DNA from 4 places in the Streptomyces sp. NPDC057287 genome. Region 4 is predicted to be linked to each of the others. Evidence: riboswitches for the same ligand, from Rfam matches in the RefSeq annotation. Region 4 holds a riboswitch; each other region holds the start of a gene.
The links. A riboswitch is a leader RNA that binds a small molecule or an ion and turns the genes downstream of it on or off. The one in region 4 is predicted to bind cobalamin.
Positions count from the first base shown of each region.

Region 1: it holds a riboswitch for cobalamin, as region 4 does, so the genes downstream of both, ACFUNE_RS25480 (cobalamin biosynthesis protein) here and ACFUNE_RS22840 (FecCD family ABC transporter permease) in region 4, are expected to answer to the same signal.
Region 2: it holds a riboswitch for cobalamin, as region 4 does, so the genes downstream of both, ACFUNE_RS10705 (ABC transporter substrate-binding protein) here and ACFUNE_RS22840 (FecCD family ABC transporter permease) in region 4, are expected to answer to the same signal.
Region 3: it holds a riboswitch for cobalamin, as region 4 does, so the genes downstream of both, ACFUNE_RS24505 (energy-coupling factor ABC transporter permease) here and ACFUNE_RS22840 (FecCD family ABC transporter permease) in region 4, are expected to answer to the same signal.

Region 1 covers NZ_JBHUYV010000014.1:50,235-57,598, reverse strand. The annotation lists gene ACFUNE_RS25485 (cobyric acid synthase) at 1-1,364, opposite strand, end outside; gene ACFUNE_RS25480 (cobalamin biosynthesis protein) at 1,361-2,305, opposite strand; cobalamin riboswitch at 2,434-2,563, opposite strand; gene ACFUNE_RS25475 (hypothetical protein) at 2,712-2,939, opposite strand; gene ACFUNE_RS25470 (anion permease) at 2,952-4,202, opposite strand; gene ACFUNE_RS25465 (class II aldolase/adducin family protein) at 4,449-5,108, shown strand; gene ACFUNE_RS25460 (alpha/beta hydrolase) at 5,178-6,317, shown strand; gene ACFUNE_RS25455 (hypothetical protein) at 6,503-7,364, shown strand, end outside.
Region 2 covers NZ_JBHUYV010000004.1:424,061-431,424, forward strand. The annotation lists gene ACFUNE_RS10690 (carbohydrate kinase) at 1-739, shown strand, start outside; gene ACFUNE_RS10695 (acyl-CoA dehydrogenase) at 787-2,640, shown strand; gene ACFUNE_RS10700 (hypothetical protein) at 2,637-2,777, shown strand; cobalamin riboswitch at 2,891-3,078, shown strand; gene ACFUNE_RS10705 (ABC transporter substrate-binding protein) at 3,109-4,179, shown strand; gene ACFUNE_RS10710 (FecCD family ABC transporter permease) at 4,176-5,261, shown strand; gene ACFUNE_RS10715 (ABC transporter ATP-binding protein) at 5,267-6,058, shown strand; gene ACFUNE_RS10720 (PRC and DUF2382 domain-containing protein) at 6,155-7,168, opposite strand.
Region 3 covers NZ_JBHUYV010000013.1:68,051-75,414, reverse strand. The annotation lists gene ACFUNE_RS24525 (amino acid adenylation domain-containing protein) at 1-454, shown strand, start outside; gene ACFUNE_RS24520 (energy-coupling factor ABC transporter ATP-binding protein) at 485-1,351, opposite strand; gene cbiQ (cobalt ECF transporter T component CbiQ) at 1,348-2,097, opposite strand; gene ACFUNE_RS24510 (energy-coupling factor ABC transporter substrate-binding protein) at 2,104-2,472, opposite strand; gene ACFUNE_RS24505 (energy-coupling factor ABC transporter permease) at 2,472-3,185, opposite strand; cobalamin riboswitch at 3,215-3,421, opposite strand; gene ACFUNE_RS24500 (hypothetical protein) at 3,646-4,197, opposite strand; gene ACFUNE_RS24495 (hydroxyacid dehydrogenase) at 4,309-5,340, opposite strand; gene ACFUNE_RS24490 (carbohydrate ABC transporter permease) at 5,337-6,263, opposite strand; gene ACFUNE_RS24485 (carbohydrate ABC transporter permease) at 6,260-7,159, opposite strand; gene ACFUNE_RS24480 (ABC transporter substrate-binding protein) at 7,231-7,364, opposite strand, start outside.
Region 4 covers NZ_JBHUYV010000011.1:262,131-269,494, reverse strand. The annotation lists gene ACFUNE_RS22855 (PucR family transcriptional regulator) at 1-964, shown strand, start outside; gene ACFUNE_RS22850 (ABC transporter substrate-binding protein) at 1,038-2,060, opposite strand; gene ACFUNE_RS22845 (ABC transporter ATP-binding protein) at 2,075-2,857, opposite strand; gene ACFUNE_RS22840 (FecCD family ABC transporter permease) at 2,857-3,966, opposite strand; cobalamin riboswitch at 4,064-4,196, opposite strand; gene ACFUNE_RS22835 (transglycosylase SLT domain-containing protein) at 4,263-4,796, opposite strand; gene ACFUNE_RS22830 (ATP-binding protein) at 5,346-7,364, shown strand, end outside.

The DNA of each region.
Region 1 (7,364 bases), on a different contig from region 4:
GTGTCCGGCGCCGCGGTGAACCGCCGCCCCGCCGCCCGCGCGACCTCGGTCAGGAACGCCCGCCGGAACGCGTCGCTCTCCAGCGACCCGTGCCAGTGCGTCCCCCAGACCGCGCCCACCCGGCACCCGTCCAGGAAGGGTTCCCCGCCGCGGACCTCGGCGACCCCGTGATGGATCTCGTACCCCTTCACGGGCTCCCCGAGCGCCGTCCCGACGGGCCGTTCCAGGACCTTCTCCCGGCCGAAGCGGACGCGTACGGGCAGCAGTCCGAGCCCGTCGACCAGGCCGGCCCGGGACTCGACGTCGTCCTCGATCCGCTCGCCCAGCACCTGGAAACCGCCGCAGATGCCCAGCACCGGCCGCCCCTCGGCGGCCCGCCTGAGCAGCGCGTCGGCGAGCCCCCGCTCCCGCAGCCACGCGAGCGCCTTCACCGTGCCGCGTGTCCCGGGCACGATCACGAGGTCCGCGTCGACGAGCTCCTCGGCCCGGTCCACGAACCGCACCACCACACCGGGCTCGGCCGCCAGCGCGTCCACGTCGGTGAAGTTGGACATCAGCGGCACGGCGCAGACCGCCACCCGCAGCACGTCCTCGCCGTGCGGGGGCGCCACCACCGACTCCCGCACGGTCCCGCGCATCGAGACGCGCAGCCCGTCCTCCTCGTCGATGCCCAGCCCGTGGGCGTACGGCAGCACCCCGTACGTCTGCCGCCCGGTGAGCCCGAGCAGCATGTCGAGCCCCGGCTCCAGCAGCGACACGTCACCGCGGAACTTGTTGACGAGGTACCCCGCGACCAGCGACTGGTCCTCGGGACTCAGCAGCGCCGTCGTACCGAAGAATGAGGCGAACACACCGCCGCGGTCGATGTCCCCGACGACCAGCACCGGGAAGCGGGCGGCCCGCGCGATGCCCATGTTCACGATGTCCGTGCGCCGCAGATTGATCTCGGCCGGACTGCCCGCCCCCTCGCAGATGACCGCGTCGTAGGTGGACCGCAGCTGCTCCAGACAGTCCGTGACGGTGCCCAACAGCGCTTCCTGCCGCCCCCCGTGGTAGCCGCGCGCACTCATCTCGCCGACCGGCTTCCCCATCAGGACGACCTGGCTGGAGCGGTCACCGCCGGGCTTGAGCAGCACCGGGTTCATCAGCGCCGACGGCTCCACCCGGGCGGCCTGGGCCTGCATCGCCTGGGCACGGCCGATCTCCGCCCCCTCACGGGTGACGAACGAGTTCAGCGACATGTTCTGCGCCTTGAACGGCGCGACCTTCACCCCCCGGCGCACCAGCCACCGGCAGATCCCGGCCGTGACGACGCTCTTGCCCGCGTCCGAGGTGGTTCCGGCGACCAGCAGCCCGCCGCTCATGTGGCTCTCCGTCCCATGGCCAGGCGCCCCGCCGCACACACGGCGAGGGCCAGCACACTCACCCGGCGCGACAGCCGCACCGCGCGTTCGATGTCCGTGACCCGCACCTCGCGGCCGGCCTCCCCGTTGAGCACCGGCCGGTGCTCGACGCGCCCGCCGTACGCGAGGGTCCCGCCGAGCCGTACACCGAGAGCTCCCGCGAACGAGGCCTCCACGGGGCCCGCGTTGGGGCTCGGGTGCAGTCCCGCGTCCGTCCGCCAGGCCCGGACGGCATCGCGCGGACGCCCCCCGGCGGCCACGGCGAGCGCGGCCGTGAGCCGGGCCCCGGGCCAGCCGGCGACGTCGTCGAGCCGGGCCGACGCCCAGCCGTAGCGCCGGTGACGGGGCGACTTGTGCCCCACCATGGCGTCGAGCGTGTTGACGGCCCGGAAGCCGACCAACCCCGGTACGCCGCCGATCGCGCCCCACACCAGGGCCCCCACCACGGCGTCGGAGGTGTTCTCGGCGACGGACTCCACCACCGCGCGGGCGATCTGCGGGCCGTCCAGCGCCTGCGGATCGCGGCCGCACAGATGGGGCAGCCGCTCGCGGGCGAGCTCGATGTCCCCGGCGGCCAGTGCCCCGCCGATGGCGCGGGCCTCCCGGCCCAGCGACGTCCCCCCGACGACGGACCAGGTGGCGGCCGCGGTCAGCGCCACGGCGGCCGCGGGACGGTTCCGTACGGCACGGGCGGCCAGCGCGGCGACGCCCGTGGCGCCACCGGCGCAGACGAGGGTGTGCAGGGCGCCCCAGCCGCGGTGGTCGCGCCACAGCCGGCTCTCGGCGCCCGTCGCGGCGCGCCCGAAGGCGGCGACGGGGTGGCCCCGCCGGGGATCACCGAGCAGCAGGTCGCCGATCAGGCCTGCGGCGGCGCCGTACGCGAAGACGCGGTCGGCTCGCACCGCTCAGCCGGCCGTCGCGCCTCGAAGGGCCTTCGGAGCAGGTGGTGCAGCGACCGACGCAGGGCAGCCAGACATGGCGTATGTCCTCACTCAGGGTCCGCGCCCTGGTTCGACGTGACCGGCGACGAGAGTCTCCTGGCTTCCGGATCCGCAGTTCCTCCGGCCTTCCAGTCCGCGGTGGCGGACCGTGACTTCCGTATGGAGGCTGCTCCCCGGTGACAGTGGCGGGACCGCGCCGGATTCGCACCGGCTTCCTCTCCTGTCGCCGTAATGGCTCCGGCAGTCCACCACGCCCTGTGAAGGCCCGTCAACCTGCCGTTGACCTGCGAGGCTTCAGTGTGCTGAGACGCACACCGGGCCGGGCACACCCGTGGTGTGTCCGGCCCGGTTCGTGTCCGCGCGGGGGTCAGGCGACGATCAGGTAGATCCCGTACGCGACCGCCGCCGCGCACAGCGCGAAGCAGGCGTACGCGCCGCCGCGCGCCAGGACGCCGGAGCCGCCACCCTGCGTCGCCGTCGACGACGCCTGCCTGGCGAGGCCGGTGATGCCGAGAGTGAAGAGGCCGACCAGCGCGACGGTGATCACGAGGCTGACGCCGAAGACGGAAGCGAGAGCTGCCCAGTCGATGTTCATTCGGTTCTGTCCTTACACCGTGGCCGGCCGGGCCGGGTCGGCCTGGGTGTCCGGGGCGGGGATGGTGGTCTTGAAGTCCGGAACGGTCAGGCCGACGGGCGGCGGGCTGACGGCCGCGATGGCGGTCGTGACGACGCCCGCGGGTTCGTCGGTGCCCTCGTTCACGTTGGTGTGGTCGACCGGCTTGCGGCGCGACAGCATCCAGATGGCGCCGGAGCCCGCCACGAGCAGGACGGCGACCACCGCGACGCCCCAGGGGCCCTGCTTGGTGAGGAACTCGGCTCCCGCGCCGACCAGGCCGGCGGCGGGCAGCGTCAGACCCCAGGCGATGAACATCCGGGTGGCGGTGGACCAGCGGACCACACCCCCCTTGCGTCCGAGGCCCGCGCCCATGACGGCACCCGAGCAGGACTGGGTGGTCGAGAGGGAGAAGCCGAGGTGCGAGGAGGCCAGGATGACCGTGGCCGCGCTCGTCTGGGCCGCGAAGCCCTGCGGCGGCCGGAGGTCGGTGAGCCCGCTGCCCATGGTGCGGATGATGCGCCAGCCGCCGAGGTAGGTGCCCAGCGCGATGGCGATGCCGGCGGAGGCGATGACCCAGACCGGCGGGTTGGAGCCGGGGGAGAGGACGCCGCCGGTGACCAGGGCGAGGGTGATGATGCCCATGGTCTTCTGCGCGTCGTTGGTGCCGTGGGCGAGCGAGACGAGACCGGCCGAGGCGATCTGGCCGGCGCGGTACCCCTTGGCGGTCGACTTCAGCTGGGCCTCGTCGGTGATCTTCCGGTTGAGGCGGTACGTCAGCTTCGTGGCCAGCAGCGCGGCGAGACCCGCGACGAGGGGAGCGGCGATCGCGGGCAGCAGGACCTTCGTGACGACGGTGCCGCCGTTGATCGAGGACCAGCCGGCCGACATGACCGCGGCGCCGATGAGGCCGCCGAAGAGCGCGTGGGAGGAACTGGAGGGCAGGCCGACCAGCCAGGTCAGCAGATTCCACAGGATCGCGCCGACGAGCGCGGCGAAGATGACCTCGGTTCTGAGGCCGTTCTCGTTGATGATCCCGCCGGAGATCGTCTTGGCGACCTCCACCGACAGGAACGCGCCGACGAGGTTGAGAACGGCGGACATGGCCACCGCTGTCTTGGGCTTGAGGGCGCCGGTCGAGATGGTGGTGGCCATCGCGTTGGCGGTGTCGTGGAAACCGTTCGTGAAATCGAACACGAGAGCTGTCACGATCACGATCGCGAGCAGCAGCGTGATGTGTTCCATTTACCCAGGCAATCGTTCGACGTCATTGGCACGTGGAACGTAAGCAACCAGGGTGAACGGAAGATGAACTGGGCAGGGCGGCATGGTGACCCCAATCGCGTACACCGATTCCGCTTGTGTAAGCCGGGGACATCCGGATGCTCCTGTTCCGGTGCGGGGAGCGGACCGGAACGGTATCTGCCGTCCACCTTCGGCCCGATGTGTCCCCCGGAAGAGACATCGGTCACCCGGCCCTAGGATCCCCGCATGGGTGACGAGCGGCAGGACGCGATCGGGCAGGCATGGGACGGTGTCGTCGCGACGGCGCGGCGGACGGCGGCGGACGGCCTGGTCGTCGGCACCTCGGGCAACGTCTCGGCCCGCGTCGGTGACCTCGTCCTGGTCACCCCGAGCGGGGTGCCCTACGACCGCCTGGGCCCCGGCGACGCCGTCGGTGTCGACCTGGAGGGACGCCAGGTCGTCGGCGACCTCGTCCCGACCAGCGAACTGGCGCTCCACCTGGCCGTCTACCGCGAGAGCGACGCCGCGGCCGTCGTCCACACCCATGCCGTGCACGCCACGGCCGTCTCCACGCTCGTCCCCGAGGTGCCGCTGATCCACTACGCCGCCGCCATGATGGGAGGCCCGGTCCGCACCGCCGCCTACGCGCGCTACGGGACGCGGGAGCTCGCCGACAACATGCTGGCCGCACTGCGCGGCCGCACCGGCTGCCTGCTGCGCAACCACGGCACCGTCACCCACGGCAGCACCCTCGACGAGGCCTACGACCGCACCGCCCAGCTCGAATGGATGTGCAGGCTCTGGCTCACCGCGAGCTCCGTGCCCGGCCACAGCCCGTCCCTGCTCTCCCCGGCCCAGCTGCGCGACGTGCAGGACGCCCTGGAGGGGTACGGCCAGCCGGGCTGAACCCGGGGCGCCGCACCGTACGGCCCCTGCCCACTGGCAGCGGGCGCCCCGGCCCGGGACACTGGAGCCGTGCGCCCGGCAACAGCGGCGGCAGTGGCCGCAACCTCGATCCTCGGCGTCGGCGCGGCAGCGGTCGCCGCCGGCCGATACGCCAGCGACGCCGCCCTCGGGGCGCCCTCGCCACGGCCCTTCCCCGCCGACCGCCGTCTCACCGTGCACGCCACCGCGGCCGGGCAGGTCACCCTGACCCGCTCGTTCTCCGCGCTGCGCCCCGGTACGTACGGACTGGCCGGCCGGGGCGTCCACGCGGTCGTCGGCCCGGTGACCGAGCAGCCGCCCGGCCGTTCCGCGGTGTCCGCGGACACCGTCGTCCGCCGGCTGGAACGCGTCACCCTCGGCAGCCTGAAGCCCGGCGCCAGGGTCCGCCTCACCCCGGAGCTGCACCGCGGCGACCCCCTCGCCGCCCTCGGCCTCACCTACAAGGAGGTCGAGGTCCCCGGTGAGCTCGGAGCCCTGCCCGCCTGGTTCGTGCCCGGGGCCCGCGACACCTGGGTGATCACCGTGCACGGTCTCGGCACCACCAGGGACCACCCCCTGAACGTGATGGGGTTCCTCCACGACCAGCAGTTCCCCGTGCTCGATCTTGCCTACCGGGGCGACCCGGGCGCCCCGCGCTCCCCGGACGGGCTCTCCCACCTCGGCGAGTCCGAATGGCGCGACCTCGACGCGGCCATCCGCTACGCCGTGCGCTACGGGGCCGAGCACGTGATCCTCCACGGCTGGTCGTCCGGCGCCTCGATGGCCCTGCACGCGGCCGTCAACTCCGCCCTCCGTGATCGCATCCGCGGCCTCGTCCTCGACTCCCCGGTCCTGGACTGGCGGACCACACTGCGGGCGCTCGCCTCGGCACGCGGCGTCCCCTCCGCACTGCTCCCGCTCGCCGTACGCGCGGCCCAGGGCCAGACCGGGCTGCACGGCGCCCCGCTCCTGAACACCTCGGTGCCGACGGCCCTGCACGCCCCGACCCTCATCGTCCACGGCCCCGACGACACCCTGGCGCCCTGGCAGCCGTCCCTGGAACTCGCCGCGCGGCGGCCCGACCTGGTGACCCTGCACCCCGTGCCGCAGGCTCCGCATGCGGCGATGTGGAATGCCGACCCGGCGGGCTACGAAGAGGTGCTCCGGCGTTTCCTCACGCCCCTGATGTGAGCTGATGGGGCGGAACCGCCCGGTTGGTGACCCGGCCCGGCAGCCCTCCGAACCCCGGTGACGCGGCTTCCGTTTGGGCTTTCGGCCCGTCAGAGGCAAGACTGCTCCTCGTGACGTCCCGTACCCCGCGCGACTCCAGGCTGCGACTTGTCCGCCCGCGACCCCAGGCGACCGCCCGTAAGGCCGTGACGACCCGGCGCACCAGGCCGGCCCCCCGCCCACCCGAGGGCACACCGCCCCCGGCCGAACTGGCACGCCAGGCCAGGGCCGTGCTCGCCGACGCCGTACGGATCGCGCACTGGGCCGCGGACGGTACGAGTCCGGGCTCCGCCCCGCTCGCTGCCCAGGCCCTGGAGCGGGCCTCCGCGGCGATGGAACTGTCCCCGGCCCAGGTACTGGCCGGCTGGGACCGGGCCAGGCTGGCCGGGCTCATCGAGATGCACGGCGACACCGCCCGCCCCGGCTGGCGGCTGCGCGCCTGGGACCGCGACGACTCCGCCGTGCTCCGCGGCTGGGTGGCGCTCTTCGACGCCTGGTCGCTCGTCCACGCCTCACCCGACGGCATCGAGGCCACCGCCGTGGCGGAGGCCGTCGAGGCCGTGCCCCAGGTGCTGTCCCTCCTCCAGCTCTCGGCGGGCGCGGTCACCGTGCCCGCACTCCTCGACCTGCTCGGACAGCGCGTCGCGGAACTCCACGAGGAGCGCTGCGAGGTGCCCTACGGGCCGCAGGAGCAGCCCGCCCCCGTCGCCGGTGACCCCGCCGACCTGAACGCGCTGCTGCTGGACTGGGCCCTGGAGGGCCTCGCCTCCGTCGGCGCCCTCACGCTCGGCGCCGGCCACGCCACCCTCACCCCGCTGGGCAACTGGGCGGTCTGGGTCAAGCTGGAGCAGATCTGCGTCGCCGCGCAGAGCCCGGCAGGCAACATCGAACAGTCCGCCGCCGACATGCTGCTCGGCTGCGCCCGGCTCACTCCCGGTCCGGCCCGTGCCGAATACCGCGCCTGGCTCGCGGCCAGGCCCGTCGGCAGTGCGGTGGCCGAGCTGCTGG
Region 2 (7,364 bases), on a different contig from region 4:
GGTGCGGGTCCTGACGGACGGGAGCGGGGCGCCGACCCCGGCGGCCGTGGTGGATCTCGACGAGGCGGGCAGGGCCGCGTACACCTTCGAGATCACCTGGACGCTGGGCCCGGTGGAGCCGCCGGTGGGGCCCCGCCACGTCCACACCGGGTCCGTCGCCACCGCCCTGGAGCCCGGCGCGGACACCGTACTCGGCCTCGTCCGCTCGCTCGGGGCGGACGCCACGGTCAGCTACGACCCCAATGTGCGGCCCGCACTGATGGGGGACCACGGCCGCGCCGTACGCCGCGCGGAGAGCTGCGTCGCGCTCAGCGATGTCGTCAAGGCCAGCGACGAGGACCTGCGGTGGCTGTACCCGGACGAGGAGCCCGGGGCGGCAGCCGAGCGGTGGCTGCGCTCCGGACCGTCGGTCGTCCTGGTCACCCGGGGGCCCCGAGGGGCGCTGGCCTTCCTGCCGGGTGCGAGGGTGAGCATCGGCGCGCCGCCCGTCCCGGTCGCGGACACGGTGGGCGCGGGCGACGCCTTCATGTCCGGCACGCTTCACGCCCTCGCCTCCCACGGACTGCTCGGAGCGCGGGGCCGCACGCGGCTGCGCTCCCTGGACCCGGCCGTTCTGACCGACGTGCTGCGCCACGCCGTGGCGTCGGCCGCCGTGACCGTCGCACGGGCCGGCGCGCTGCCCCCCGACGAGGACGAGTTGGCAGCGGCCCTGACCAGCACGCCTGTCCCGGAGCGGTAGCGCCTCCAGGGGGTGTCCTCCGCCGTACCACGGTCGTTGATTTCGTTATGACCGTGCCCCTTACCGACACCGCCCCACCGTCCACGACGGAACTGCTGACCGGGGTCCTCCTCGGTCCGGAATTCCGCCGCGAGCACGGCTTCTGGCAGCGGCTGATCAGCACAGAACCGTTCCGCCGCCCCGTCGGCGGAACCCCCGACGAGCGACTGGAACTCGCCTACGACCGCTTGCGGATCCTCAACCACTCCCTCGACAGCGGAGCCCGCCTCGCCTCCGACCCGCGGGCCCTGGCCGCCCTGCACGCCTGGCTCGGCCCGGTGGACCCCGCTCTGACGACCGTGGCGGGCATCCACTACAACCTCTTCCTCGGCAGCCTCCTCGACCACGGGTGCGTAGGCCGCCGCGACCTGTCCGACTACCTGACGATGCGGCGCATCGGCACCTTCCTCTGCACGGAGGTGGCGCACGGCAACAACGCGGCGGCCATGGAGACCACCGCGACGTACGACCGCGAACGGGACGGCTTCGTCCTGCACACCCCGAACGCGGGCGCGCAGAAGTTCATGCCGAACACCAGCCCGGCGGGCGGGGCCAAGTCCGGACTGGTCGCCGCACGCCTGGTCGCCGACGGCTGCGACCACGGGGTGCGCCTCTTCCTGGTGCCGCTCACCGATGACGTACGGCCCCTCCCCGGCATCCGGGTGCGGCGGCTGCCCGCCCGGATGGGAAGCCCCGTGGACCACTGCCTGACCTCGTTCGACCGGCTGTTCGTGGCGCGGGACGCCCTGCTGGGATCCGGGGAGGAGGGGGGTGGACCGGGAGAGTTCCGCACCGGCCCCGGGGACAGACGGCGGCGGTTCCTCACCTCGATCGGGAGGGTCACCCCCGGCCGGATCTCCATGAGCGCGTGCGCGGCCGGCTCGGCCCGCGCGACCCTCGCGGTCGCCGTGCGCTACGGGGGCCACCGGCTGATCTCCGGTGCCCGGGGTGCCTCGCCCGTGCCGGTCGACGCCCACCGGACCCATCACGGACCGCTCGCCTCGGCCATGGCCACGGTCTTCGCCATGAGCCTGCTCTACCGCAGGGCGCAGGAGCGCTGGGAGGCCCGCACGGACGAGGACGGCCGGACGGAGGCGGCGAGACTCGTCGACGTCGCCAAGGCGTGGATCACCTGGCGGGCCCGCGAGGTCATCGTCGAGAGCCGTGAACGCTGCGGCGCGCAGGCGCTGCTCGAGAACAACGGCATGACCGAACTCGTCACGGGTGTGGAGGGGGCGATCACCGCGGAGGGCGACAACATCGCCCTGTACGCCAAGGCGGCGGCCGACATGCTCTTCGCCGGGAGCTCCGGCGGGGACGGCGGCGGCTCGGGCCGGGTCCCGCGTCCCGGGGACCTGGCCGATCCGCGCTTCCTGCGCCGGCTCCTCGCCTCGGTCCAGGACATCTGGTTCGCCCGGGCCAGGGAGCGCGCGCTGGCGACGGCGGGGGCCGACGCACTCGGACGCTGGAACGCGGCCTCGGGCCCCGCCCTGCGCGGGGTCGAGGCCTATGCGTACCGGCAGGCGGCCGAGGCCTACGCCGAGGCCCGCGCCGCGCTGCCCGAGGGGGCCGCCAGGGACCGGCTGGGTGAGCTGGAGCGGCTGTTCGCCGTCGAGTGGGTGGCCCGCAACAGCGGCGACCTGCTGGCCGCCGGGCTCCTGAGCGGCGATCAGGTGGACGCGCTGGCGGAGACCGGGGAGGAGCTGATCGCGGCCGTCGCCGCGCACTCCAGGGAACTCGCCGACTCCTTCGCCCTTCCCGAGGAACTGCTCGCCGACTGGCCCATCGCCGGGCCGGGTTACGCGGACGCGTACGACGATCCCCGGGGACCCTGGACCACCTCCCCGGCGGACGCCCGGTGAGCGCCGTACACGGGGCGCGGACGGTCCGCGGCCGCCTGGGGGAGCGCCTGGAGATCCTGGGCCTGCGCGTGGTCCTGCTGGCGTACTGGGGCACGGTGTCCGTGCTGGCCCGCCTGACCGGGAACCCGCAGACGTAGGGCGGCGAATCGGTTCACCCCAAGCGCTGACCGGCCGACGGCCGGCCTGCACGCAGGCGCCGAGGCAGGCCCGCGGCAGCGGCGACGGCCCCCGAAGCCGTCGCCGCACCGCGTGATAGCTTGCAGACGCCAGTCACACTCCACGTGGAGTCAGGGAATCCGGTGCGAATCCGGAGCTGACGCGCAGCGGTGAGGGGGACGGGCGGAGCCAAGGCCACTGGCACACCCTCGGGTGGACCGGGAAGGCGCTTCGTCCGGACGAACCCGAGTCCGAAGACCTGCTGGCACCCGCCTCCCTGCCGGGAGCGGAACTCCGTACCGGGCTCCGCGCATGAGCCCAGAGACGCAGAGGGACCTTGTGCCGCCCATAGCCAGCACCGTACGCCGAACCGCCCTGCTCGTCGCGGGACTTGTCCTGCTGAACGCTTGCGGCGGAGGGAGCACCACCGGGGGCGCGGCGCCGGGGGGTTCCGCAGCAGGCTTCCCCGTGACGTTGAAGAACTGCGGCCGGACGGTGACCGTCGACGCCGCACCGCGTCACGCCGTCTCCCTCAACCAGGGGTCCACGGAGATCCTGCTCTCCCTGGGCCTGGCCGACCGGCTCGCCGCCACCGCGACCTGGACCGACCCGGTGATGAAGGGCCTGGAGAAGGACGAGGCCACGGTGGACCGCATCGCCGGGAACCAGCCCTCCTCCGAGAAGGTCCTCGCCGAGGAACCCGACTTCGTCAGCGCCTCGTTCGAATCGACCCTCGGCAAGGGCGGTGTGGCGTCCCGCGACCAGTTCGAGGACCTGGGCGTACCGACCTATCTCGCCCCCTCCGACTGCGTGGGCAAGGACAACTCGGGCAGCGGCGACGGTTCCCGCGCCGAGCCCCTGACCATGGACCCCGTCTACGACGAAGTGCGCGACCTGGCCAAGGTGTTCGGCGTCCCGGAGAGGGGCGAGAAGCTCGTCACGAGCCTCCGGGGCCGCATCGACAGGGCGACGGCGGACGTCGACGCCTCCGATGCCACCCTGCTCTACTGGTTCGCCAACGCCGAGGCCCCCTACCTCGCGGGCTGCTGCGGTGCACCCGGCGTCATCACCGGGGAACTCGGCGCGAAGAACGTCTTCGACGACACGCACGAGGAATGGCCCCAGATCAACTGGGAGACGGTCGCCGACCGCAACCCCGACGTCCTGGTCATCGGCGATCTGACCCGCAAGTCGCAGACGGCCGAGAGCGCCGAGAAGAAGATCGAGTTCCTGGAGACCAACCCCGCCACGAGGAACCTGGACGCCGTCCGGCACAAGAGGTACGTGCTGCTCAGCGGTCAGGCGATGAACCCGACCATCCGCACGGTGGAGGGCGTGGAGCGGGTCGCGGCGGGACTGCGCTCGTTCGGACTCGCGGGGTGACGAGGACCGACGACGTACCGGAGACCCGCGTGGAGGAACCCTCCGCGGACCGGACGGCCGCCGGAGCGCGCGTCCTGCGCGACGGCCTCCTGTGGAGCGCAGGAGCAGCCCTCCTGCTCCTGTCCGTCGCGGTGGCCGTCACCATCGGGCCCGCCCGCATATCCGTCCCTGACGTCTGGTCCGCCGTTGCCTCGCACCTCGGCCTCGGCGACGCGCGGCTGACGCCGATCCGCGACGGCATCATCTGGAACCTGCGCATGCCGCGCACCCTGCTCGCCGCGGTGTGCGGCGCCGGGCTCGCGGTGTGCGGCACCGTGATGCAGTCACTGCTGCGCAACCCGCTGGCCGATCCGTTCGTCCTCGGCGTCTCCTCGGGCGCGTCGACGGGTGCGGTCGTGGTCGTCGTCCTGGGCGTCGGCGGGGGAGCGGTGTCGGTCTCGGGCGGTGCCTTCGCCGGGGCGCTGTGCTCTTTCGCCCTCGTCCTGCTGCTCAGCCACACCCTCGGTGGCTCCACCGACCGGGTCGTGCTCGCGGGGGTCGCGGCGATGCAGCTCTTCTCCGCGCTCACCTCGTTCGTCGTGATGACCGCCGCCGACGCCGAACAGACCCGTGGCGTGCTCTTCTGGCTGCTCGGCTCGCTGAGCGGAGTGGGCTGGAGCGACGTGTGGATGTGCTCCGCCGTGCTGGCCGTGACCCTGGGCGTCTGCCTCTCCCACGCCCGCACCCTCGACGCCTTCGCCTTCGGCCAGGACGCCGCCGCGGCCCTCGGGGTGCATGTGGCCCGTACCCGGATCGTGCTGCTCTGCACGACCGCGCTGCTGACCGCCGCCCTCGTCAGCTCGGCGGGCGCCATCGGGTTCGTGGGGCTCGTCCTGCCGCACGCCGCCCGGGCGCTGACGGGTTCGGGGCACCGCAGGCTGCTGCCGGTGACCGCGCTCGCCGGAGCGGTCTTCCTGGTCTGGGTCGACACCCTGGCCAGGACCGTCCTCGACCCGCAGGAGGTGCCGGTGGGCGTGGTCACCTCCCTCATCGGGGTGCCCGCCTTCGTCCTGGTCCTCTACCGCACCCGGAGGAGCTCGTGACGCGGGTGGAGCACGGAACGGGAACGCCCCGCGAGGGCCTGCGGGCCGCGCGGGTCAGCCGCGAGGCCGGCGGGAGGATCGTCCTCGACGGGGTGAGCATCGCGCCGCCGCCCGGCACCACGGTCGGGCTCCTCGGGCCGAACGGCTCCGGCAAGACCACGTTGCTGCGGGTGATGGCCGGTGTGCTCGCCCCCGGCGCGGGCGTCGTCACACTCGACGGCCGCACCCTCTCCGAGACCGGCCGACGGGGCGTGGCCCGTCGTGTGGCCGTCGTCGACCAGCACGCCGTCACCCAGGTCGACCTGAGCGTGCTGGACGTCGTACGCCTCGGCCGCATCCCGCACCGGCGCGCCTGGTCCGCGCCCGGCCCCGAGGACGAGGCGGCCGTACGCGGGGCGCTCGCGCGCACCGGGCTCCAGGACCGCGCCGCGCAGTCCTGGCACACCCTGTCCGGGGGCGAGCGCCAGAGGGTCCAGATAGCCCGCGCCCTCGCCCAGCAGCCCCGCGAACTCCTGCTGGACGAACCGACGAACCACCTGGACATCCAGCACCAGCTGGAGCTGCTGGCCCTCGTCGCCGCGCTGCCCGTCACCGCGGTGGTAGCGCTGCACGACCTCAATCTGGCCGCGATGTTCTGCGACCGGGTCACCGTCATGAAGGACGGCCGCGTCGTGGCCGGCGGCACGCCCTCGGAAGTGATCACCGAGGAACTCATCGCGGACGTCTACCGGGTACGCGCGGTGGTCACGCCGGACGGGCCGGACGGACGGCCGTCGGTGCGGTTCCTGCCCGGCTGATCCGTCCGGTGGGATCAGCCGTGACGAAGGGGCGGGCCCATATCCGGGTCCGCCCCTCGCAACTGTCATGCGGCCTCTCGCCGCTGTGGGAGGGGGTCAGCGACGACGTCCCTGGCCGAACTCGCCGCCCATGTCCTTGTCGCTGCCCATCTCCTTGCCGTCCGCGTAGTCGATCTTCTCCTTGCGGAGTTCGGCGGAGACTTCCTTCTGCTCGGTGACCTTGCTGGTCTCGAGACGGACCCGCTCCACCGGGATCGCCTCCTTGCTGACGGTGGCTCGTTCGGCGTGCAGGGTGACTTCGACGTCCTGTTCGCCGAGTTCGCTCCGCCCCTTCGTGCCCACTCCCTTCTCGCCCGGCTGCAGAGGCTCGCGCACCACGCGCACCTCCTCGTGGGACACGGGCACCGTCCGCGTGACGTTCTCGGTCACCACGTACTTGTGCAGGCGCGCCCTTCCGCTCTCGTACTCCTCCGTGCCGACCTGGAGCTGCTCCTCGGACCGGATCATCTCCTCCCGGCCCCCGGCGCCCGTGGCGGACCGCTCGGCTCCGGCTCCCGCGAGCGGTCGCGACGTGGAGGACGTGTCCATGTCGCGGTGCCTGCCCGCTCCGGCACCGGTGGTGCCCATGCCGGCCGGCGTGCCGGTGGCCTTCGCCTGGCCGCCCGAGGTGGTCCGGGCCTTGCCGGCGGCACCGGCTGCCCCGGCGGCACCCGCCGCGCCCATGGCTGCGGTTCCGGTCCCGGACGTGGTGCGCGCGTCGCCGCCCGCTCCGCCGTGCCCGGCTCCCTTCCTCGTCAGCCCGTAGTGCCGGTAGAGCTCCTCCTCCTCCGATACGGAGAGGTGCGCGTCCGCGTCCACCCGAGGGGCGTCCTTGACCGTGTCCTTCGGATGCGAGACGTGCAGGTCGGAGCCCACACGGCGGGCTCCGGCAAGTGGTACGAAGCTCTCCTTCATGCCGAACATGCCGGTCTTGACCGTGATCCAGTCGGGCTTGCCGGTGTCGTCGTCGACGTACACCCGCCCCACCGTGCCGACCTTCTCCCCGTCACTGTCGTAGACGGTCAGACCGTCGAGCTCTCCGGAATCCGTGAAACCGTCAGCGGCTCCCATGGCCGATTCCTCCTCGCCCGGGCGCGTCCTGCGGGTGGGCCCAGCAGGGGAGGCGCGTCCGGCTTCCATCGCGCCTCACCCGGTTGGACGGTGCAACTTCCCGGTCCGGACGGCGGGCGGCCCAGGACACCGGGGAAGGGCGGTGGCCCCGCTCCACGCGGATATCCGCCCGCCACAGGCGTTACGCCATTCGGGT
Region 3 (7,364 bases), on a different contig from region 4:
GGCGGGAGCGGTGCCCGACCTGCCGTACGGGACGACGGACTGGGTGCCCGTGGACCACGTCAGCGCCTCGGTCGTCGCGCTCGCCCTGACAGGCCGGGACGGAGCGGAGACCTACCACCTCACCAACCCGGACGCGCCCGGGCTGGACCGCGTCTTCGAGGTGGCGGCCCGTCTCGGGCACGACCTGCGCACGGTCCCTGCCGAGCAGTGGCAGGCCCTCGTCGCGGGACAGCACGACAACGCGGCGCAACTGTTCCTCGGCGACGACGAGGGGCGGACCCGGCACGACACGCAGGACCGCCGCCGCTTCGACTCCAGCCGGACGGCCGGGGCCACGGCTGCCCTGGGGCTGCATCTGCCACCGCTCACCGACGAGGTGCTGACCCGCTACCTGACGTACTTCCATGGAACAGGGTTCCTGCCGGCCCCGCACGGGGCCCCGGCCAGGCGGTAGCTGCGCACGGCGGGGCCTCGGGCCCCGCCGTCAGCCCCCCGACGGGGCCCGGTCGGCGGCGGCCGGCGGGACGAAGTCCGCCGCGAGCTGCTCCGGGGTGCGGGGGCCCACCGCGGTCGCGTCCAGCAGGCCCTGTGCACGAAGCAGTTCAGCGGTCACGATGCCCCAGGGCAGTCGAAGCCCCGCCTCCCGCAGGAGATCTGTCCGGGCCAGCGTCGTGGGGGCGGGCCCGGCGCGGACACCGGCCGGGGTGAGGAGCGCGACGTCGTCGGCCCACCGCAGAGCCAGGTCGACATCGTGGGTGGCCATCACGACGGTGGTGCCACTGCCGCGGAGGGCGCCGAGGGTGGCGAGCAGCCGCTCCTGACCGTCCGGATCGAGCCCGGCGGTCGGCTCGTCGAGGATCAGCACACGGGGCCGCATCGCCACCGCGCCCGCGATGGCGGTCCTTTTGCGCTGCCCGTAGGAGAGGAGGTGGGTGGGCCGGTCGGCCAGGGCGGTGATGTCCAGGGCGGCCAGCGCCTCGTCCACCCGGACCCGCACCTCCGCGTCGGGCAGGCCGAGGTTGAGCGGCCCGAACGACACGTCCTGGGACACGGACGCGGCGAACAACTGGTCGTCGGGGTCCTGCACCACCAGCTGGACCGTCGTGCGCAGCCGGGTCAGTCCTTTGCGGTCGTACGTGACGGGGCGGCCCTCCACGGTCAACTGGCCTGCCGCGGGGCGCAGTCCACCGCTGAGCAGCCGCATCAGTGTGGTCTTTCCACTGCCGTTCCTGCCGAGCAGGGCGAGCGCGCGCCCTTCGCGCGCCTCGAAGTCGAGGCCGCTGAGCACGGTGGGGCCGTCCTCGTAGGCGAAGGACGCGCCCCGCAGGGCGAGCAGCACGGAATCGCTCATGACAGCAGCCTTTCCAGGACGAGGGTCAGGACGACGAGGGCCACGAGCAACACCGCGCTCGCGGCCGTGAAACGGGCGGAGACGCGGGCCTCGGGCACCAGGACACGCAGGGTGCCGTCGTAGCCGCGACCGGCCAGCCCCGACTGGAGCCGCGCCGCGCGGTCGAAGGCCCTGACGAACGCGGTGGCCCCGAGCCCCGCCAGGGACCGCCAGGCCGCCGCCCGGGTGGTGTGGCCGAGCCGGGCCGCCTGGGCCTCCCGGATCCTGCGCATCGAGTCGAGGAGCAGGAAACTCATGCGGTAGGTCACCAGGGCGACGTCCACCACCGGGGCGGGGACCCCCGCCTTGACCAGGCGCGGCAGCAGGTCGGACATCGGCGTGGTGAAGGCGAACAGCAGGACACCGAGTGACGCGGCCGAGGTGCGCAGGAGCAGCTCCCCTGCACGGACCGGCCCTCCACCGGCCAGGGCGACGAGCCCGTCCGGCCCGCCGACCTGTACGAGGAGTGTGGCCGCGCCGGTGACACAGAAACCCAGAGGCACCCGGTAGGCCCGCCACAGCTGGCGGGCGGGCACGCCGGCCGGGCCCAGGAGTACGGATACGGCTGTGACGAGGACCAGGGCGGCGCCGGGCCACGGCGGAAGCGAGATCGCCAGCACCGTCAGTCCCAGCCCGAGCACGGCCTTGTCCACGGGATGGCGGCGGCGCCAGCGACTGCTGTGCGCCGCCGCGTCGATCGGCAGCATGTGGACTCAGGTCCTCCGGGCCGCGGACTCCTCGGAGCGTTCGGGGGCGCCCGCGCCGTCCTGCGGCGCCGTCGCGCGCAGTTCGCCCTGACGACGCCCGCGCCGCAGGCCGAAGTAGTACGCGAGGACCCCCGCGCCCAGCGCGGCCTGGAGGGCGAACAGCGCCGACTCGATCTCGCCGGACGGGGGTTCGTACAGCGGGGAGAACCAGGGCTCGTAGTCGGGATCGATCTCGGTGATGGCCGTCTCCGCCTGCGCGTCGGCGCCCGCGAACGGCTCCTTCTCGTCGTCGCCGAGCCCGAGGGCCAGCGGCAGTACGGCCAGTGCGGCCACGACGAGGAGGAGAAGGGCGTTGATCTTGGTGTTCCTGTTCATCAGGCCACCGCTCCTGTCTTCTCGTCGGCCTCGGCGCGGGCCTGCTGCTTGCCGGCGAGGAACATGCCGAGCCTGGTCAGATCACCCTTGCTGGACTGGACGAGGAGCCGCATCACCAGCACGGTCAGGAGCCCCTCGCTCACCGCGAGCGGGATCTGGGTGACCGCGAAGATGGAGCCGAACTTTCCGAGCGCCCCCAGGAACCCGGTGCCCGGGTCGGGGAAGGCGAGCGCCAGCTGGACGCTGGTGACGCAGTAGGTGGACAGGTCGGCGACGAACGCCGCGAAGAACACCGCCACCATCAGCGGCACGGTGTAACGGCGCAGCAGCTTGAAGACCGCGTACCCGGCCCAGGGCCCGACGATCGCCATGGAGAAGACGTTGGCGCCGAGCGTGGTCAGACCGCCGTGCGCGAGCAGCAGCGCCTGGAACAGCAGGGTGATGGTGCCCAGCACCGCCATGATCGGCGGGCGGAACAGGATCGCCCCCAGCCCCGTACCCGTGGGATGGGAGCAACTTCCGGTGACGGAGGGTATTTTCAGGGCGGACAGGACGAACGTGAAGGCCCCGGAGGCCCCCAGGAGCAGCGTGCTCTCCGGGTTCTCCCTGACCTCACGTGTGAGTGACCGGACTCCGTGGACGACGAACGGCGCGGACGCGACACCCCAGGCGATCGCGTGCGCCGGAGGCAGAAATCCCTCGGCAATGTGCATGGCTCAGCAGACCCTCTCCAGCACCTCGTGGATGGTTGAAGTGCCCTGGCCGGTCTCCTGGCTGACGGGTGACACCGCCCGAACTCCGCCTTCCCGGGTCACAAGGACCCAGTGGCTGCCCGCGAGGGCTGGAGCCGGACTTCCCGATCACAGTGGCGAGGGCCGCACCGGCATCACACCGGATTTCCCGTTCACCAAGGCGTGGCGACAGTAGTGCCAGGTGGGGGGCGATGACAAGCAGGCCCACCCCGCCCGCAGCCGCGGGATCCCCACGGCCGTGACCTGCCTGTACGGGGCAGCCGTACGGCGGGCGCGGCGGGACGGAGCGGCCCCTGCCCGCCCCTGGCCCGGCCCGCGCCCGCCGGAAGCCCCGCACCGGCGCCGGCCGCCGGGTTCCGCCGGCGGGGACACGGCTCCGGCGGTGTGGACAAACTCACCTTCCACTTGACGGTGGACGCCGTCAGCCGACGTGCCGTCGCCCCAGCAGCCGGGCCTGCTCCTTCTTCAGCACGGAGAACTCCCGGCGCGCGTAGTCGGCGAGCTCCTGGCCGGGGAACCAAACCACCGAGAGGTGCTGGTCGTACGTCCCCCGGTCCCAGCGCGCGGCCGTTACCTCGTAGCCCGAGACATGCGCGCACAGGTCCAGGAGAAGGGGCGGCATCTGCGGGTCCCTCAGCAGGTCCGCGTGGTGGATGACGAGGTCGCGCATCGCCCGGATGTTCGGCAGGAAGACTGTGGTCATCCACAGACGCCACTCCTCGAGTTCCTCCTCCGAGGGCGGCGTCCCGTGATCGAAGGGCGACCTCCCGTCTGGGCGTGCATGGCGCTCCGCGAACGCGGCGAAGGTCCGGCCGCTGGCCTCGGTGAGGGAGAACAACGGGCCGTAGAAGTCGCTCAACTGGCGATTCACCCGGGCGAGGCGCTCCTGACGCTGCGACAGGCGCAGGCTGTTGAGGTAGGTGACGAGGTAGCCGACGAACGCCAGCCCGACGGTGACGATCACAGCGGTCATGAGGGGCGATGGTAGCGACCGGGGCGACTCTCCGGCAGTGGCCCCGGCCGACCGGCCGGGCACACGGGAGAGCCCGACCGTGCGGCGGTCCGGCCCACGCGCCCCGCCGGCTCACGCCGTGTGCGTCAGCGTCTCCCCCCGGACGGGATCGGCGTAGGGCAGGCTGTTCCCGTACCTCTCCAGCTCGTCCAGCGCGGCGTGCGTCATGCGGGCGAGCTCGTTGCCGAGCGAACCCGCGATGTGCGGGGTGAGCAGGACGTTCGGAAGGTCGTAGAGCGGTGACTCCGCGGGCAGGACCTCCGGTTCGGTCACGTCGAGCACCGCGTCGAGCCGGCCCGACACCAGCTCGTCCGTCAGCGCTGCCGTGTCCACCAGAGAGCCCCGGGCCGTGTTGATGAGCGTGGCGCCGTCCGGGAGCAGCGCGAGCCGTCTCCGGTCGAAGAGATGCCGGGTTTTGGGCAGCTCCGGCGCGTGGATGGTCACTACATCGCTGGAGCGGGCCAGTTCGTCGAGCGACACCGATCGCGCGCCCAGCGCAGTCGCCCCGGCCTCGTCCACGTACGGGTCGTACAGCAGCACCCGCAGGTCGAAGGGGCGAAGCAGCTCGATCACCCGCCGCCCGATGCGGGACGCCCCGACGACCCCGACCGTGCGGCGGTAGTTGCCGCCGCCGCCGATGACGTCGATGGCATTCGTCCGGGCGCGCCGCCGGCCGTACTCACGCCGTGCGGCCAGAACCCGTTTGCCGGCGAAGAGGACCGCCGCCACGGTGTACTCGGCGACCGGCAGCGCGTTCGCCCCCGCGGCGGACGCGACGGTCAGATTCCGCTCCCAGCAGGCATCGGTGATGTGATGCTTCACCGAACCGGCGGCGTGGACGACGGTGCGCAGGCGCGGGAGCAGCTCCAGCACCTCGGCGGTGAGCGGCGGGCACCCCCAGCCGGTGAGCAGCACCTCGGCCTCGCCGAGCGCACCGGCCACGGCCGGGTCGCCGAAGTCGTCGACCACGAGCGAGGGATCGGTGTCGGCGACCGCGACCAGCCGGGCGAGGGACTCCTGGTCGAAGAGCGCGTCCCGGACCGACGGTTCCATGGCGAGAACCGTGCGGGGCCGGTGGGGGGCGGTGCGGGACGAGGACGTCATTTGACGGCTCCTGCGGTGAGGCCCGAGCGCCAGAAGCGCTGCAGCGATACGAAGGCGACGGCGAGCGGGACGACGGACACCAGCGAACCGGTGATGACGAACGAGTAGAGCTGCGGCTCCTGGGGGAGCGTGGCGTTCCAGTTGAACAGGCCGAGGCCGACGGGGTAGAGCGCCGAGTCGTTCAGCATCACCAGAGGCAGGAAGAAGTTGTTCCAGCTGCCGGTGAACGAGAAGAGGAAGACCGTGACGAAGGCGGGTGAGAGCATCGGCAGGGCGACGGAGCGGAAGGCGCGCAGTTCGCTCGCGCCGTCGATCCGGGCCGCCTCCAGCGTCTCGCCGGGGACGTGGCTCTCCGCGAAGACGCGTGCAAGGTACACGCCGAAGGGATTCACGAGGCCGGGGATCAGCACCGACCAGTACGAGTTGACGAGCCCGACTTCGGACGCCATCAGGTACATGGGCAGGGAGATGACCGTGTGCGGGACGAGGATGCCGAGGAGCACCAGCCCGTAGAGCTTCTCCTTGCCCCACCAGTCGTACGTGTGGAAGGCGTAGCCGGCGAGCAGCGAGATGAGGGTGGAGGCGAGCGCGCCCACCACCGAATACAGCATGCTGTTGGCGAGCCAGCGCCCGAAGACGCCGTCCTGGTAGGTGAACAGGTCGGCGAGGTTCGTCAGGAGGTTGAAGTCGGCGAGCTCGAAGCCGGGGCTCGCGAACAGGTCTCCGTTGCTCTTCGTCGCGTTGACCAGCAGCCAGCTCAACGGCATCAGCGTGTAGACGGCGACGATGCCGAGCAGGGTGGTGACGACGGCCTTCGACGACCAGGACGGCATGGTGGTCCGGGATGTCCGGGTGGGGTCGGGGCGTTCGGGGGACGAGGTGGGCGGCAGGGTGCGCGGGTGCGTCGCGGTGGCCACGGTCATGCCTCCTTCCAGCGGTTGCCCAGCTTGGTGATCACGAAGGAGAGGCCGGCTCCGAGCAGTGCCAGCAGCAGCGACGCGGCGGCGGCCAGGCCGTAGTCGTGCTCGGTGAAGGCGGCCCGGTAGATGTACATCACCGGACTCCAGTCCTGGGAGACGGCGGACGACCGGCTGCGCAGGACCTCCGGCTCGTTGAAGAGCTGGATGGCGCCGACCGCGGTGAAGAGCATGGTCAGGACGACGGAGGAACGGATCATCGGCAGCTTCACGGACAGAGCGGTGCGCAGCTGGCCCGCCCCGTCGACGACGGCGGCCTCCAGGGTCTCCTTCGGGACCGCCTGCAGCGCCGCGTAGAAGATCACCATGTTGTAGCCGATCCACTGCCAGGCGGCGGCGTTGGCCATCGAGAAGACCACTCCGTCCGGGCCGAGGAAGTCCCACTCCACGCCGAGCGTGCGCAGGAGGTCGATCACCGGGCTGAGCCCCGGTGTGTAGAGGAACCCCCAGATGATCGCGGCGATCAGACCGGGCACGGCGTGGGGGAGGAAGTACGCCAGCTGGAAGAACTTCTTCGCCCTGGCCATCGCCGAGTCCACGAGCAGGGCCAGGGCCAGGGCGCCGCCGACCATCACGGGGATGTAGATCAGGCAGTAGAGGGCGATGTGCAGGAACCCGCGGTGGAAAGAGGGGTCCCCGAGGGCGCGCAGGTAGTTGTCGGCGCCTACGAACAGCGTCTCCGTGCCCCCGAAACCGAGCCCACTGGTGGCCTGTTCACGGAACAGGCTCATCCACAGGGAGTACCCGACGGGAACGATCAGCGTGGCGACGAACAGGATGAAGAAGGGGGCGACGAAGAGGGCCGGAGTGCTGCGCTGCCCGCGGCCGAGCCGGGAAGTCATCGGCGGTTGCTCCTTGGGTGGGTGGTATGCCGGGGCGGGTGCGGGACCCGCCCCGGCGGTCCGGATCGCGCCTACTCGGCGAGCTTCAGGCCGCGGTCGGTGATCGCCTTCTCGGCCGCCGCCTGGCCGGCCTGAAAGGCCTTCCAGAACTCCCCGGTCCTCTGGACCTTGCCGAACTCCGCCTGCATGGTCATCGTCGTGGAGT
Region 4 (7,364 bases):
CGAAGGACTGTCGGGCTACGACGTCTACCTCTGCACACCGCAGGGCCGGCCCCTCCTGCCGGGCGTCCCCACACCGGACCCCGCTGTCCTGCCCGCTTCCGTCGACGCCCCGCCCACGGTGCCCGGCGGATTCGTGCTCCCGGTGCCGGCGCCGGGCGGCCCGGCCGGCTTCCTCGTCGCGTACGAGCGTCAGGGCGCCCAGCCCGCGGGGCTCGCCGTAGTCCAGCACATCGCCACCGTGGCGGCCCTGCGGCTGGCGATGGTACGCAACGAGCGCGAGGTGCTGCGGCGCGAGGGCGCGGAGACGCTGGCCGAGCTGCTTCAGGAGGTGCTCGATCCGGAGGCGGCCCGCCGTCGGCTGGCCCGGCACTCGATCGAGGGTGAGGCCGTGCTCCTGGTGGTCCGCCACGCCACGGACGAGGCGCTGCTGCGCTGCCTGGAGGATCACCCCCACCTGCTGCTGACCTGGGGCGAGGACCGCTACGTCCTGGGTGCGCCGGAGCTGGCGGAGGCCGTCGGCGGGCTGCCGGCCGTGGCAGCCGGGATGAGCCGCCCCTTCCTGCCGGGTGTCGCGCTGAAGGTCGCGGAGCGCGAGGCGCTCTGGGCGGTCTCGAAGGCCGTGGAGTCGGGCCGCCCGGTCGTCCGGTACGGCGCGGACGCGACGGGACGGTGGCTGCCCGACGACCCCGCTGTGCTGAGCGCGCTCGTCGAGCACGTGCTCGGCGAGGTCCTGCGGTACGACGAGGCCCACGACTCGCACCTGCTGGTCTCCGCCCGCACCTGGATGGAGCGCGACCGCCGGACCGAGACGGCCGCGGCGGCGCTCCACATCCACCCGAACACCCTGGCCTACCGGCTCCGTCGCTTCGGCACGCTCGCCCGGCGCGATCTGACGTCGACGGGTGCCCTCGCCGAGGTCTGGCTGGCGATCCAGGCGGCGGGCGCGCTGGGCCTCACCGACTGAGGGGGCGGTGACGGACCTCTCTCCCCGTACCCGCGTGGACCGGTGGCGGAGGTCCGGCACCGCGCGGGCCGGTTCAGGAGCCGAGGTTCCTCAGTTCCCCGGCGAGCGAGCTGACGGCCGCGGGGTTGCGGGGGCTCTCCACGAGGTCCACGTAGTCGAGGACGACGATCCGGTTGTTGCGGATCGCGGAGACGTTCGCGAGCGGCTTGTAGGACATCAGGAACTTCCGCTTCTGATCGGCGGTGGTGTCTCCGTAGTTGTTGATCACGATCACCTCCGGGTCACGGTCGACCACCGTCTCCCATCCGACCGTCGTCCAGCTGTCCTCGAGGTCCTTCATGATGTGGTCGCCGCCGGCCTTGGTGATGATGTCGTGCGGCCCGGCGTACGCACCCGAGGTGAGCGGCTTGTCCTTCCCGTCGTCGTAGAGGAAGACGCGCGGGCGGTCCTTGCCCTTGGGTGCCTTCGCCTGCGCTTCGGCGATCTGCTTCCGGAACGACTCCGTGAGTGCCTCGGCCCGGTCCTCGACGTCGAACACCTTGCCCAGGTTGGCGAGGTCCGTGTAGAGCGCGTCGAGGGGCGACATCACTCCACGGGCCTTCCCCTGACCGTTGCGGCACGACTCGCTGAGGAGGTAGGAGTCGACCCCCACGCGGCTCAGCTCGGCGGGGGTGAAACCCTCCCCCTCGCTGAATCCGTAGTTCCAGCCCGCGAAGACGAGATCGGCCCCCGCGTCGAGGACCAGCTCCTTGTTGATCCTGTCCTTCGAGAGCCACTCGGTCTTCTGATAGGCGTCCTTCCAGGGCACGGCGGAGAGGTCGCCCTTGTCGTCGGGCATCACATAGCCGGCCATGTGGTCCTCGAGCCCGAGGGCGAACATGATCTCGGTGATGCCCACGTCGTTCGTGACCACGCGCTGCGGAGCCTTGTCGTACGTCTTCTTCTCACCACAGTTCTCGACCGTCACGGGGTAGTGGCTGTCCGCCCTCCGCGCGGTGTTCTTCGCGTCGGCCGGCCCGCTCACCTCCGCACCGCATCCGGTGAGGGCCAGGGCGGTGGCGAGGGCGAACACGGCGGGCCGTATGTACGTCGGCATGGTGGTGGGGCTCCTCAGGAGGTGGGGCGGGCAGGGGGGAGATCGAAGATCAGCTGGAGCGCGCCGGTCTCCGGGTGCGCCACGCGGTGGGCACGCACGCCGAAGACGTCCGCCAGCAGTCCGGTGGTCAGTACGTCGTGCGGAGCGCCCGAGGCGACGATCCGGCCGCCGTCGATGACATGGAGGAGATCGCAGTGGAGGGCGGCGAGGTTGAGATCGTGGAGGGCGGTGAGCACGGTCAGCCCGCTGCGGCGCACGAGCGCGAGGACCTCCAGCTGATGGGCGATGTCCAGGTGGTTGGTGGGCTCGTCCAGAACCAGGATCCGGGGCTGCTGGGCCAGCGCGCGGGCGATCAGGACCCGCTGCCTCTCGCCCCCGGAGAGGGTGAGGAAGCCCCGGCCGGCGAGGTGACCCGCGCCGACCCCCTGGAGCGCCTCCTCGCAGAGGCGGCGGTCCTCGGCGTCGGCGCGCGCGACCGCGCCCTGGTGCGGCAGCCGCCCCATGGCCACGATCTCCGCGACGGTGAAGTCGAACTCCGCCACCGCTTCCTGCGGGAGGGCTGCCAGCCGTCGGGCCCCTTCGCGGGCGCTCATGGAGTGCAGTTCCTCGCCGCCGAGCCGTATCGCACCGGCCGTGGGGCGCAGGGCCCGGTAGACACAGCGCAGCAGCGTGGACTTCCCGCTGCCGTTGGGCCCGACCAGACCGACGAGCTGCCCGTCGGCCGCACCCAGTGTGACCTCGTCCACCAGGCGGGCGCCCGCGATCTCGACCGTCAGCGCGTCGATGTCGATCCTCATCACATGCCTCCGAAGGAGTAGGTGCGGCGACGCATGAGCAGGACGAAGCACGGCACGCCGATGACCGCTGTCAGCACACCCACCGGCAGCTCGGCCGGGGCGAGGACCACGCGCGACAGGATGTCCACCCAGATCAGCAGGACGGCACCCGCGAGTGGGGCGACGGCCAGCAGCCGGCGGTGATCGGCGCCGACCAGCATCCGTACGGCGTGCGGGACCATCAGGCCGACGAATCCGATCGCTCCGCTCACCGCGACGACCGCACCCGTGACGGCTGCGGATACGAGGAAGAGCTCCTTGCGCAGCCGCCCCGCGTCCACCCCCAGGGCGGCGGCGGTCTCGTCGCCCATCGCGAGCGCGTTCAGACGGCGCCCCGACCAGACCAGGTGGGCGATGCCGCCGAACACGGCTCCGGCGGCGATCGGCACCGAGGCCCAGTTGGCACCGCTCAGGCTGCCGAGCAGCCACATCATCGCGGAGCGGGCCGCCTCTCCGCGTTCGGCCGCGAACACCATGAACGTGGTGACGGCCGAGAAGCCGTAGTACATCGCGGTGCCCGTGAGGACGAGCCGCACCGGGGTCAGCCCACGAGGGGTGCGGGCGATCGTGTACACGAGTGTCATGGCGAGGAGAGCGGAGAGGAACGCCGCTGTGGAGAGCGCCCACATGCCCAGAGACGCGAACGCCCCGAAGATGAGGACGGCGTTGGCCCCGACGGCGGCACCCGAGGAGATCCCCAGCACGAACGGGTCGGCGAGCGCGTTGCGCACCATTGCCTGGACTGCGACGCCGATGGCCGACAGTCCCGCCCCGACGACCGCCGCCAGAACGGCCCGGGGAAGGCGCAGCTCCCAGACGATGGTGTACGCCGACACCTGGTCCGGTGCGATGGGCCCGCCGGTGAGACCTGCCCAGAGACAGCGGAGGACCTCGCCCCAGGTGAGCCCGGAAGCTCCCAGCCCCGCTCCGCAGACGAGCGAGACGGGAAGCGCGGCACACAGGACGACGAGGAGGATCGGCAGGGGCACGCGGCCGGGCGGCAGCGGGCCGGCAGCCCTGCGGGCCGTGCGTGACGAGGCGTCAGGTATGCGATCCAGGGATGTGGCCACGGGCCGGTCGCTTTCGCATCGGGCCGTGCACCCACGTCAACAGGAGCAGCCCCGGACGCGGGCGCCCGATGCAGCGCCTCTCGCAGTCCACGGCGATTCCAGGAGCTTTCACCACCGCAGGTGATCGGGCTTACGGAACCCCAAGAGGGCTCCGCCTACCGTTGCGGGTCAGCGCCGGACTTCGACCGGACTTCCCCTGCGGGACGCATGCAGCTTAACGGGTGCTCGGAGTGCGGGACGCGACGAGGCACGGCCACGCCCCTGGAGGGCGTGGCCGTGCCGTGTGGTCGGGCTGGTCAGTAGGCGGAGTCGACGTTGTCGATGGAGCCGTACTTGTCGGCGGCGTAGTTGGCCGCCGCGGTGATGTTGGCGATCGGGTCGGTCAGGTCCTTGGAGGTGCCGTCGACGTGGAAGGCCTCGAACGTCGGCTGGATCACCTGGAGGAGGCCCTTGGACGGCGTCCCGTTCTGCGCGTTGACGTCCCAGCCGTTGGCCGCGTCCGGGTCGCCGCCCGACTCACGCATGATGTTTCGGTGCAGGCCCTCGTAGGTACCCGGGATCCCCTCGGCCTTCATGATCTTGAGGGACTTGCGGATCCAGTGGTCCAGCTTGTCGGCGTCGGACACCTTGCCGGCCTTCTTCGCGACTGCGTCGGCCTGAGCGGACACTCCCGCTGCCGAGACCCCGGCCGCTGCCACGCTGTGCGACGCCGGCTCGGCGGCGTGCGCGGGGGACGGAGCGAGGGTCAGGGCCGCTGCTGCGGCTCCGGCGGCGCAGAGTCCGGAAACCGAGAGCCTGCGGACGCGGGCGACACGGGCGGTGGAGGTCATGGGCTGAGCGGACGTACGAATGGAAAGACTCCTTGCGATGACGACAGGACAGCCACAGGGGCGACGACGGAACGGACGTACGCGGCAGGATCCGCAGATACGGAAACAAGCTGCGCTCGGCCGGTTCGCGGTGTCGGCTTCCCCGGGCTTCCACCATGGTTAGCGGCACACCGGAGCGCTGGCAACGGTCGCTGTTACTACGCGCCCCCGTAGAAGAGCGCCGGCGGACCGGCCGGGGCGCTCAAGGACGGCGGGCCCGCTCCCCGGCGCCTACTACCGCGCCCCGTATGTGATCTGCGCCCTATGGGTCGGCTCACAACCGAGGGCCCCGCGGAGGCCGGATCCACGCCCTGGGCGCCGACGATCCGGGCCGCGCCGACAGGTCCGCCACGAGGTGGCCACGTACGACCCGGGCAGCAGGAGCAACGTGCTGCCGACCGCCATGACGACTGGAGACCTGACCGGCACGAACGGCGCTCGAGCCCTCCTGAAAGCCAGGGCTGCCGAACGCGTCCGCTCCCCCGGCCACTCGCCCGGGGGAGCCCGGGAGTGCTCGGTTACAGTGACGCCCTGATGAACGCGCAGCAGCCGCCCCACCGGCCCGAACCCGCCCCGCCGCTGCTGCGCCTGCATCTTTTCGGGGGATTCCGGGCCACCCGTGACGACGGCCCCGCTCCCGCCGGGCGATGGCCGCGGCCGAGCGCCCAGGACCTGGTGAAGCTGCTCGCCGTGTCGCCCGGCCACCGGCTCCACCGCGAGCAGGCCATGGACGTCTGCTGGCCGGACGCCGATCCTCAGGCCGCGGCCGGCAGTCTGCGGGTGGCACTGCACGCCGCGCGCCGGGCGCTGGAACCCGAGCTCGCCCCCCGTGCCACGTCCTCGTACCTGGCCTCCGAGGGATCGATGCTGCTGCTCGACCCGGCGACCGTGTGGATCGACGCTGACGAGGCGGAAGCGGCGGGGCGGTCCTCCCTGGCCTCGGGTGGTGCACGGGAACTCGCCGGAGCCCTGGGGCGGTTCACCGGCGAGCTGCTGCCCGAGGACCGCTACGCGCCATGGGCCGAGGCACGCCGGGGGCAGCTGGCGGCACTCCGGGAGGAACTCCTGCTCGGACTCGCCTCGGCGCACCTGGAGGCCGGGGCGGTGCAGGAGGCGGCGGCCGTCGCCGAACAGGTCCTCGGAGCGAATCCCGCCGAGGAGCTGGCCCACCGCATCCTCATGGACGCGTTCCTGCGCCAGGGCCTGCGGCGGCGTGCGGTGAGGCAGTACCACGCGTGCCGACGGCTGCTCGACCAGGAGTTCGGTGTCCGGCCGGGCCCCGAGACGGAGCGCCTGCACCGGGACGCGCTCGAACCCGCGCCCGCGCCCGCGCCCGTTCCTTCCGCGCCGTCGCTCCCCGCGCTGCTGCGGGCCCCCGCCGCGGCACCCCTGCACGGCCGCGACGCGGCCCTCGGCCGCCTTCTCTCGCAGGAGGGGCCGCCGGTCCGGCTGCTCACCGGTGAGGTGGGCGTGGGGAAGACCCGGCTGGTGGGCGAGGCGGCCCGGCGGGCCGCCGCCACCGGCACGGCCGTGCTGTGGGGCGCCGGACACGACGAGGAGGGGCACACGCCCTACGGGGTGTTCGCCGAGGCGCTCGACACGTGGCTCGCCGAACGGGACGCCGCACAGAGGGCGCGGGTGGGCGCGGAGTATCCCGAACTCGCCTCGTTCCTGCCGTCCCTGGGCCAGGTTCGTGAGGGCGGTGGACGCAGTCCGGAGGAGGAACGGGACCGGCTCTTCCGCGTGACGTCCGCCCTGCTCGCCGAACTCGCGGCCGCCCGTCCCGTACTGATCGTCCTCGACGATCTGCACGCCGCCGACGCGGGCTCGTACCAGCTCCTGAGCCACCTGGCCCGGCGGGCGGCCGACACCGGCGTACGGCTGAGGTTCCTCGTCACCTGCCGGGAGGAGGAGCTGCCCGACGGTGACCCGCGAAGGACCGGGCTCGCGTCGATGCTGCGCCAGGGACTCGCCGCACGGGAGAGGGTGGGGCCGCTCGACCGGGACGCGTGTCTGGCGGTCGTACGTGACGCGACACGGACGGCTCCCGGCCCCGACACGGCGGGCGAGGGCCCCGGTGCCCCGCCCGCGCCTGCTCCCGCTCCCGTTCCCGACAGGCGGATGCGCCGTGTCTGGGAACTCTCCCTCGGCAATCCGCTGTACGCCGTGGAGCTGGCCCGCGGTCTGGGTGACGGCCTCCCCGCCGCTCTGGCGTCGGACGGGGTGCGCCAACTGGTGGGTGAGCGGCTCGGCAGACTCGATCAGGACACCCGGCGCATCGTCGAGGCGCTGTCCGTCGCCGGAGGCGAGGCCGCGCTCTCGGAGCTGCTCGATGTCGCCGCCCAAGGGCTCCACCCCGCGGTCCACGGGCCGGCCGCCGCCGACGCGCTGGAGCGGGCGGTCGCCGCCTCGCTGATCGAGGAGCGTCAGGTCGTGGTCTCCGGGCGGCCCGAGGAAGGGCTGGCGTTCCGTCACCCCCTCGTCCGCCTGACGTGTTACGACAGGCTCTCCGCGATACGCCGCCGCGAA